4 regions of the Methylocella tundrae genome follow, and region 3 is predicted to be linked to each of the others. Evidence: predicted binding sites of a transcription regulator. Region 3 holds the regulator's gene; each other region holds the start of a gene.
What was found. The regulator LexA, encoded in region 3, represses DNA repair genes until DNA is damaged. The targets are predictions, from matches to a motif close to TGTTCNNNNTGTGTTCNG.
Positions count from the first base shown of each region.

Region 1: SIN04_RS00635 (ImuA family protein) is a predicted target of LexA. The motif match lies at 1,033-1,050, and genes of this name have one in related genera.
Region 2: recA (recombinase RecA) is a predicted target of LexA. The motif match lies at 1,470-1,487, and genes of this name have one in related genera.
Region 4: ssb (single-stranded DNA-binding protein) is a predicted target of LexA. The motif match lies at 624-641, and genes of this name have one in related genera.

Region 1 covers NZ_CP139087.1:119,597-121,799, reverse strand. The annotation lists gene SIN04_RS00640 (ATP-dependent helicase) at 1-908, opposite strand, end outside; gene SIN04_RS00635 (ImuA family protein) at 1,099-1,860, shown strand; gene SIN04_RS00630 (DUF6504 family protein) at 1,775-2,203, shown strand, end outside.
Region 2 covers NZ_CP139089.1:1,590,968-1,593,170, reverse strand. The annotation lists gene alaS (alanine--tRNA ligase) at 1-54, opposite strand, end outside; gene recA (recombinase RecA) at 318-1,382, opposite strand; gene SIN04_RS09815 (hypothetical protein) at 1,761-2,203, shown strand, end outside.
Region 3 covers NZ_CP139089.1:3,153,663-3,155,865, reverse strand. The annotation lists gene SIN04_RS16825 (HPF/RaiA family ribosome-associated protein) at 1-522, opposite strand, end outside; gene lexA (transcriptional repressor LexA) at 928-1,647, shown strand; gene SIN04_RS16815 (ComEC/Rec2 family competence protein) at 1,674-2,203, opposite strand, start outside.
Region 4 covers NZ_CP139089.1:3,493,476-3,495,678, forward strand. The annotation lists gene SIN04_RS18335 (dicarboxylate/amino acid:cation symporter) at 1-582, shown strand, start outside; gene ssb (single-stranded DNA-binding protein) at 740-1,246, shown strand; gene gyrA (DNA gyrase subunit A) at 1,526-2,203, shown strand, end outside.

The DNA.
Region 1 (2,203 bases), on a different replicon from region 3:
CGATCGAGCGTGATGATCTCGGCCGGCGGGCTGAACGCGGCGGGAAAATCGAGAATGTTGCGCACGGACGCCGCGCGGAAGGAATAGATTGATTGTGCGTCGTCGCCAACGACCGTGAGACCCTCGCCGCCGGGCTTCAGCGCCTTCAGGATCGAGGACTGCAGGCGGTTGGTGTCCTGATATTCATCGACCAACACATGATCGAACCGACCGCCAATATCGCCGGCGAGCAGCGGATCGCTGACGGTCTGCGCCCAGTAGAGCAGAAGATCGTCGTAATCGAGAACGTTCTGCCCCTGCTTGGCCTCGACATAGGCCGCGAACAGCTCGCGCAATTGCGCGCTCCATCCGGCGCACCACGGATAGAAATCGCGCAGCACGTCGTCGAGCGGCAATTCCGCGTTGACGGCGCGGGAGTAGATCGCGAGACAGGTCCCCTTGGTCGGAAACCGGCTCTCCATCTTCGAGAAGCCGAGTTCATGGCGGACGAGGTTCAAAAGATCGGCGCTGTCTTCCCGATCGTGGATGGTGAAACCCGGATCGAGACCGATCTCGTCGGCGTAGTCGCGCAGCAGCCTTGCGCCGATCCCATGAAACGTCCCCGCCCAGGCGAGCGCGTCCGTGACGGCGCCGGCCCCGCCGCCCAGCGCCGCGCCGCAGATGCGCTCGACGCGCCGGCTCATTTCGGCCGCCGCCCGGCGCGAAAAAGTCATCAGTAGAATACGCCGCGGATCGGCGCCGTTGACGATCAGATGGGCGACGCGGTGCGCCAGCGTGTTCGTCTTGCCGGAACCCGCCCCCGCGATGATCAGCAGCGGACCGCCGATGGCGCCATCGGCGCGTCCAACCCCATGCTCGACGGCGCGGCGCTGTTCCCCGTTCAATTTCTCCAGATGCGCCGCGCTCACCAATGCCCCGCTATCTTGCTGTTATCCTGAAGTGATCAGGCGGCGATCCTTGATTTTCGCCATTCGATCTTCCGGGTCCGCGGCAATGAAGATTGATGCGGCCGATTGACTCGCATGGCTCGTTAAGAACATTTAGGGAACATATCACCGCGAAAACCCGTTGGGAAGACTGCCGGAGGCCTTTTGTCCTGTGAATGAAACCGCCGCCAATCCTGTCGTCGCCGAGCTTCGCGAGCGCATTCAGCGCCTCGAAGGCGGACCGGCGCGCCGGCGCGCGGTGCTGCCGTTCGGGATCAAGGAGATCGACGGGCGTCTGCCGGGCGGCGGGCTGGCGCTCGGCGCGTTGCATGAGGTCGCGGGCGGCGGCAATGGCGCGATCGACGGCGCCGCGGCGGCGCTGTTCTCAGCCGGGATCGTGGCCCGGATACGCGGAAAAATCCTGTGGTGCGTCACGCGCCAGGATTTGTTCGCCCCGGCGCTCGCGCAAGCGGGGCTGGCGCCGGGTCGCGTGATCTACGTCGAGGCCGGCGACGAGAAGTCGGTTCTCGCCTGCTTCGAGGAGGGCCTGCGTCACGGCGGCCTTGGCGGCGTCGTCGCCGAGGTCGCGCGCCTCTCGATGACCGCCTCGCGCCGGCTGGAGCTTGCGGCCGAGGCCTCCGGCGCCATCGGCATCGCCATCCGGCGCTGGCGGCGACACGCTGAGGCCGCCGATTTCGGGCAGCCGACCGCCTCCGTCACGCGCTGGCGCGTGAGCGGGCTTCCTTCAACCGCTTTGCCGGTCCAGGGCGTCGGACGCGCAAGGTGGCGGCTCGAATTGATCCGGTGTCGGGCCGGCGAGAGCGCCGATTTTGAAGTGGAGGCCTGCGATGCCAAGGGTCATCTCGCTCTTCCTGCCGACTTGGCCCACGGGCCGGATCAGAAGACTATTGGGCGCCGCCGCGCCGCCGGCTGAGACGCCGCTCGTGCTCATCGGCAGGGAAGGGCGACGGCGCGTGGTTCTGGCGGCGGACAGAGCCGCTGGAGCCGCGGGCCTATATATCGGTATGTCCGCGACCAAGGCGCAGGCGCTGGCGCGAGACCTCATCGTCAAGGACGCCGATCCCGCCGCCGACGCCAAAGCGCTCGGGCGCTTCGCGCTTTGGGCGCTCAAACACTATGCGCCGATCGTCGCCGCCGACCCGCCGGACGGCATCGTCATCGACGTTTTCGGCGCGGCGCATCTCTTTGGCGGCGAAGACGCCATGGTGAAGGGCATGGTCGAGCGGATCGAAGCTTCTGGCGTCGCCGCCCGCGCC
Region 2 (2,203 bases), 1.6 Mb from region 3:
ATGCCGCTTGAAAAACTTGAGGAACCCCGAGCGGATCTCGTTCACGCCGTTCATTTGCTTTTCCGTCTTAAGCCTTTGCGTTCGCGCGCAGCAGCTCTCCATGAATTGGTGCAAAATGCGTGGCGCGACGGCAAAACGCAAGTCGCGGCGACGCGCCTCAAGGCGCGGCCGGCGCCATCGTCAATGCGCCGGAGGCCGGCTTCGAGCCGCAGCATCGCCAGACGTACGCGAAAGACCAGAAGCACGGCTTGTTCCCGCGCCGCGATCATGCTCGAGAACCGGCCGATCGCGGCGAAGGCCTAAGAGGCCGGAAAGCGTCATTCCTCGCCGCCGTCGGCGACGTCCAGAATCTTGTCGGCGATCATCCCCGAATTCTCACGAATGGCGAGCTCGATCTTATCGGCGATCGCCGGATTGGCCTTCAGGAAAGTCTTGGCGTTCTCACGGCCTTGCCCAAGCCGTTGGCTGTCATAGGAGAACCAGGCTCCTGATTTCTCGACGACGCCGGCTTTCACGCCAAGATCGATCAGCTCGCCGATTTTCGAAATGCCCTCGCCATACATAATGTCAAATTCGACTTGTTTGAAGGGCGGCGCGACCTTGTTCTTGACGACCTTGACGCGCGTCTGGTTGCCCGTCACTTCGTCGTGATCCTTGATCGATCCGATGCGGCGGATATCGAGCCGAACCGACGCATAGAATTTCAATGCGTTGCCGCCTGTCGTCGTCTCGGGGCTGCCGTACATGACACCGATCTTCATGCGGATCTGATTGATGAAAATCACCATCGTTTGCGAACGCGAGATCGACGCCGTGAGCTTGCGTAGAGCCTGACTCATCAGGCGCGCCTGGAGACCTGGCTGGCTATCGCCCATTTCCCCTTCGATTTCCGCGCGGGGGGTCAACGCCGCGACCGAATCGATGACCAGCACGTCGACCGCGCCCGAGCGCACCAGCGTATCGGTAATCTCCAGCGCCTGCTCGCCGGTGTCCGGCTGGGAAACCAGAAGATCTTCGAGATTGACGCCGAGTTTTCGCGCATAAATGGTGTCGAGCGCGTGTTCCGCGTCGACGAAGGCGCAAACGCCGCCCTTTTTCTGGGCTTCGGCGATGACATGCAACGTCAGGGTCGTTTTTCCGGACGATTCGGGACCATAGATCTCGATGACCCGCCCGCGCGGCAGTCCGCCGACGCCAAGGGCGATGTCGAGACCGAGAGAGCCGGTCGGCACGGTTTCGATTTCGACGACTTTCTGATTCTTGCCAAGCCGCATGATCGAGCCTTTGCCGAAGGCGCGTTCGATCTGTGACAGGGCGGCGTCAAGGGCCTTGGTCTTGTCCACGGACGATCCTTCTACGAGGCGGAGATTGGCTTGACTCATGTGATTGATCCTTCTGACACAGGCTAGGCGAGGAGTGCAATGCGATCTGCGTTGCTATTGAATGTACTGTATTTGTTCTCGTTCGCAAGTTCTTTTTATGTTCTACTTATCCGGCATATTTCTCAGCCTGTGACGCCCTCGGCAGAGGGATATGCAATTGGTGGCTGTGGAAAAGCGCAACGAGAGATAGAAAAATAATCGGGTGACGCGTCGCGCCGCCGCCCGGCTGGACAAGCCAAAAGTTTGGCTATGGTTAACGCCATGCCTCGAGGCCGCGGCGGCCGGATGTGACGGCCTTTCGCAGCTACCGCGCGGGCAGGGCACGGCAATTGCTTGCTCGCCGCACGTCAGCCAAATCCCGAGAGCGCGCGCGATTCCATGTCAGAAATCAGCCAACCGTGGAAGCTTCGAGCCAACAATATCGTCCAAATGGACAATCTGATCGATTTCGGGGACGTGCTGCCGGAGGTGAATAAGATGCTGCAGCGCGGCGTGTCGCTTTACCGGCGCGATCCGGTCGGCGCTGACCTTGCCTTTCGCGAGGCGCTTGCGCTGCGGCCTGATGCTTTGCCGAGCTATCTATGCCTTTATAAAATCCATACCTATCAGGGTAATCTCGACGAAGCGCTGACGATCGCCGAGGCCGGGCTAGAAGAGGCCGCGCGTCAGGCAGGATTGGACGCCGATTGGACGCTCTGGAGAAGCGGCCAGATTTCCTCCGACGTCAATGGGCCAGGCCATTTCGCGCTTTATACGTTGAAGGCCCTTGCTTTCATCCATTTGCGCCGTGACGAGAAGGCGAAATCGCAGCGCTATCTCGA
Region 3 (2,203 bases):
GCCCATCACCCCTTCCGCAGCGGCGCGCGTGAAATGCACCATGGCGCCGATCTTCAGATTGTCGAAGCTTCCCCGCATCACGCAGCTGCGGGAGAAGTAAAGATCCGGGCCGCCTTTCACCTCCACGAAGCCATGGTCCTGCTCGGGAAACAGACGCACCACGACGCCCGACTCGATACCGTTCTCGTGCCGCTTCACATTTCCCTTGATGATCTCGGCAAGCTGCTCAAGCTGGCGCTGAACAGCGTCGAAAACGCGATGGACGAGTGTGTTCTGCTGGCCTTTCCGCTTCGCTTCCGACTTTGCGACGATCAACGGCCGGCCGGGCACCTCGACTTCGACGCAGAGGGCGAGCGGCGCCACCGTATTCCTCGGTCCGCGATGAGACGCGCCCGCGACCACGCGGCACCCGATGATGTGCGCGTAAATATGTTCGAGCCGTTGCACTCTCTCCTCGATGAGCTTCGCGAGGGCCTCGGAGTGCTGTATGTCGCGGAATACGATCTGCAGCGGTCGATCCATGCGTGGTCTCCTCTCGTAAGAGGCCGGAACCACTCGGCGAAGAAGAGACGCCGTGCGCCGGCCGTTTACATCAACGTATGGCAAAGCTGAAAGTTCCGTGAACGATCCGTCGTGCCCAGCGCGCAAAAAAGCGCCGGGGTCTCGCATCAGGCGCCTTGCGGAACGCAGCGCGAACAGATATGGTCTGTTCACTCTTTGTGCGAGTTTACTGGCCGCCCATGATCCGCGATCCATCGGTTTTGCGCTTCGCTATCGCCCTGCGCCCTGTTTTATCCCTGGCCTTGCGGCAGCGGCCACGCTTAACCTTTGAACACAGAGTCGGAGCTTGCCGCGGAAGCGCCAGCTAAAGCGCGCCCGCGCCGCCGCGGCGGGACGTGCAGATCGTTTACGAGAAAGTCAGAGCCGATGTTGACGAAAAAGCAAAGCGAGCTGTTGCGCTTCATCCATGAGCGGCTCAAGGAGACGGGCGTGCCCCCCTCTTTCGACGAGATGAAGGACGCGCTCGACCTGCGGTCGAAGTCGGGAATTCATCGTCTGATCATCGCGCTTGAGGAGCGTGGCTTCATCCGGCGCCTGCCCAACCGGGCGCGGGCGCTGGAGGTATTGCGCATGCCCGATTCTTCGACGCCGCCGGAGCTCAACCGGAACAAGAAATTCGAGCCGAGCGTCATCGAAGGCAATCTTGGGCGGGTGCGCTCCTTGCCTGCGAGCCCGAGCCGGGAAGAAGAAGACGGCCCTCGGGGGACCGTCGCCATCCCGGTCATGGGGCGAATCGCCGCGGGCACGCCGATTACGGCCCTGCAGAACCGCAGCCACACCATCAGCCTGCCGCCGGAGATGCTGCCGCAAGGCGAACATTACGCCCTTGAAGTGCGCGGCGACTCAATGATCGAGGCCGGAATATTCGACGCCGACACGGTAGTGATCCGCAAGCAGGACACGGCGGAAACGGGCGACATTGTCGTCGCGCTGATCGACGACGAGGAGGCGACGCTGAAGCGGCTGCGCCGGCGCGGCGCCTCGATCGCGCTCGAAGCCGCAAATCCCGCCTATGAGACGCGCATTTTCGGACCGGACCGCGTGCGCATTCAAGGCAAGCTCGTCAGCCTCATTCGCCGTTATTAAAGCGTGATGTTTGGCAGCTTGCGCGCCTACTCAAGCGGCGAGGCGTCGCCGTCTTCGTCCTCGACGGCGCCCCGCGCCTCGCCAGCGTCCCGCGCGACGCTGGAAGGGTCAAGATCGGAAGATGCGGCCCGCGTTGGCCGCGACGCTGCGAACGAACGCGAGCTTGGGCCCCATTTTCGCCTGGGCGCAGGAGACCAGGGGCGGTCCTCGTCCGGCGTTCGAGCCGCGCGCCTTGCGACGCCGGACGCGGTAAACGACAAGGTTATGGCGCCGGTTTCTTTCAGTTCCCCCCGATCGATGACAAGGCCCGCGGCGCAGCCCGCCGGCGCGAAGAGCGGCGTCACGATGATGTCGGCGCGCCCGCAATCTTCGGCGAACGCAGCTTTGTCGAACACCAGCGACAGGGAACGGCCATCCGCGAGATATCCAACGCAGCCAACCTTGTCGCAGGCGGCTTTTTTCACCGCCTCGCGCGCGGGGCGGCCGTCGGCGTCGGCGCGAAGCCACTGCTCCGAAGCAAAAAGGCTCGGGCGCGACGCGATGACCGCGAGCCGGC
Region 4 (2,203 bases), 340 kb from region 3:
CTTGGCTCGATTGCCCGGATCGCCGGCTTCAATATTTTCAAATTCCTGAATTATATCAAATCCGAGCTTCTGATCGTGCTCGGCACGAGCTCATCGGAAAGCGCCTTGCCGGCGCTGATGGAGAAGCTTGAGCGTCTCGGCTGCTCGAAGCCGGTCGTCGGCCTCGTCGTGCCGACCGGCTATTCCTTCAATCTCGACGGCACCAATATCTATATGACATTGGCGACCCTGTTCATCGCGCAGGCGCTCGGCGTCGACCTGAGTTTCAGCCAGCAGATGACCATACTCATCGTCGCCATGCTGACATCAAAGGGCGCGAGCGGCGTCACGGGGGCGGGCTTCATTACACTGGCCGGCACGCTTGCCGTGGTCGATCCGGCGCTTGTTCCGGGTATGGCGATCGTGCTTGGCGTCGACAAATTCATGAGCGAATGCCGCGCCTTGACCAATATCATCGGCAATGGCGTTGCAACCGTCGTCATTTCATGGTCGGAAGGCGAACTTGATCGCGCCAAGCTCAAGGCCGCGCTCGACCGCAAGATCGACGTGTCCGACGTTCGCGCCGGCGTCTCGACGGGCTGAAATTTCCGCCTTCGGCGCTTGCCGCCGCGAGCGCCGGCTGCTAGAACATACATAGAACATAGGCGCGGTGGTGGACAAGCCGCGCGCGGCGCCGCTAACTGCATTGAGTGATCGGATCAGCCGAGTTTTTTGCAAGCGTTTCCAGGGAGCATAAAGAATGGCGGGGAGCGTCAATAAGGTAATTCTCGTCGGTAATCTCGGCCGCGATCCGGAAACGCGGCGGATGAATTCCGGCGACGCGGTGGTAAGTTTCAGCCTGGCGACGACGGAGTCCTGGCGCGACAAGGCGACCGGCGAGCGCAAGGATCGCACTGAGTGGCATAACATCGTGATCTTCAACGAGAATCTCGGGAAAATCGTGGAGCAGTATTGCAAAAAGGGCTCGAAAGTTTATCTCGAGGGTCAACTGCAGACGCGCGAGTATACCGATAAGGAAGGCAACCAGCGCAAGACGACGGAAGTCGTGCTGCAAAGATTTCGCGGCGAACTGACTCTGCTCGATAGCCGCGGCCGAGGTGATTCCGAGGCTGACCGCGGCGGATTTGAGGACGCGAGTTCGAGTTTCGGCCGGTCGTCGCCGATGGAGCGCGCGCCCGATCGCCGTCCCGCCGCCGCGGGCGCTGGCCGCACCGCCGACATCATCGACGACGATATTCCATTCTAGAGGATATTCCGATCAGATTGGTTCGATCCGATCGACGCGAATATGCTCAAGCTTTTGAATCTGGAGCGATTTCTGATCGATCGAATGACCCCATTCGATCGGAAAGCGGTTGGGCGTTCGGCGAATGTAGTCGCCATGAAGGCTGCCCGGCCTATCGCCGTGCGGTCGGGCCTTTGCGTGCAATCTCTGGTTTTGCTCGGTTTTCGCCGCGTAAAGCTGGCGTTTTGGCGCGTGGGCCTCTAATATTGGGCCTTGAACTCATTTTTGGACTAGCTTTCATTGGCCGATACTGACGACACCGGACCGGCTGCCCCCGGATCCGACATCAGACCCGTTTCCATCTCTGACGAGATGCGCCGCAGCTATCTCGATTATGCGATGAGCGTGATCGTCAGCCGGGCCTTGCCCGACGTGCGAGACGGTCTGAAGCCGGTGCACCGGCGCATTTTGTTCTCGATGAACGAGAACAACCACACGCCCGACCGTCCTTACGTCAAATGCGCGCGTATCGTCGGCGACGTCATGGGTAAATATCATCCGCACGGCGACTCGGCGATCTATGATGCGCTGGTGCGCATGGCGCAATCCTTTTCGATGCGTCTGCCTCTCATCGACGGCCAGGGCAATTTCGGCTCGGTCGACGGCGATCCGGCGGCGGCGATGCGCTACACCGAATCGCGCCTCGCGCGTCCGGCCATGGCGCTGCTCGAAGACATTGATTCCGATACCGTCGATTTTCAGCCGAATTACGATGGCAAGGAACATGAGCCGGTCGTGCTGCCGGCGCGCTTTCCGAACCTTCTCGTCAATGGCGCGGGCGGCATCGCCGTCGGCATGGCGACGAACATCCCGCCGCATAATCTGGGCGAGGTGATCGACGCGGTGATCGCGCTGATCGAGCAGCCCGAACTCACGATCGAAGAGTTGATCGCCTATGTGCCGGGGCCAGATTTCCCG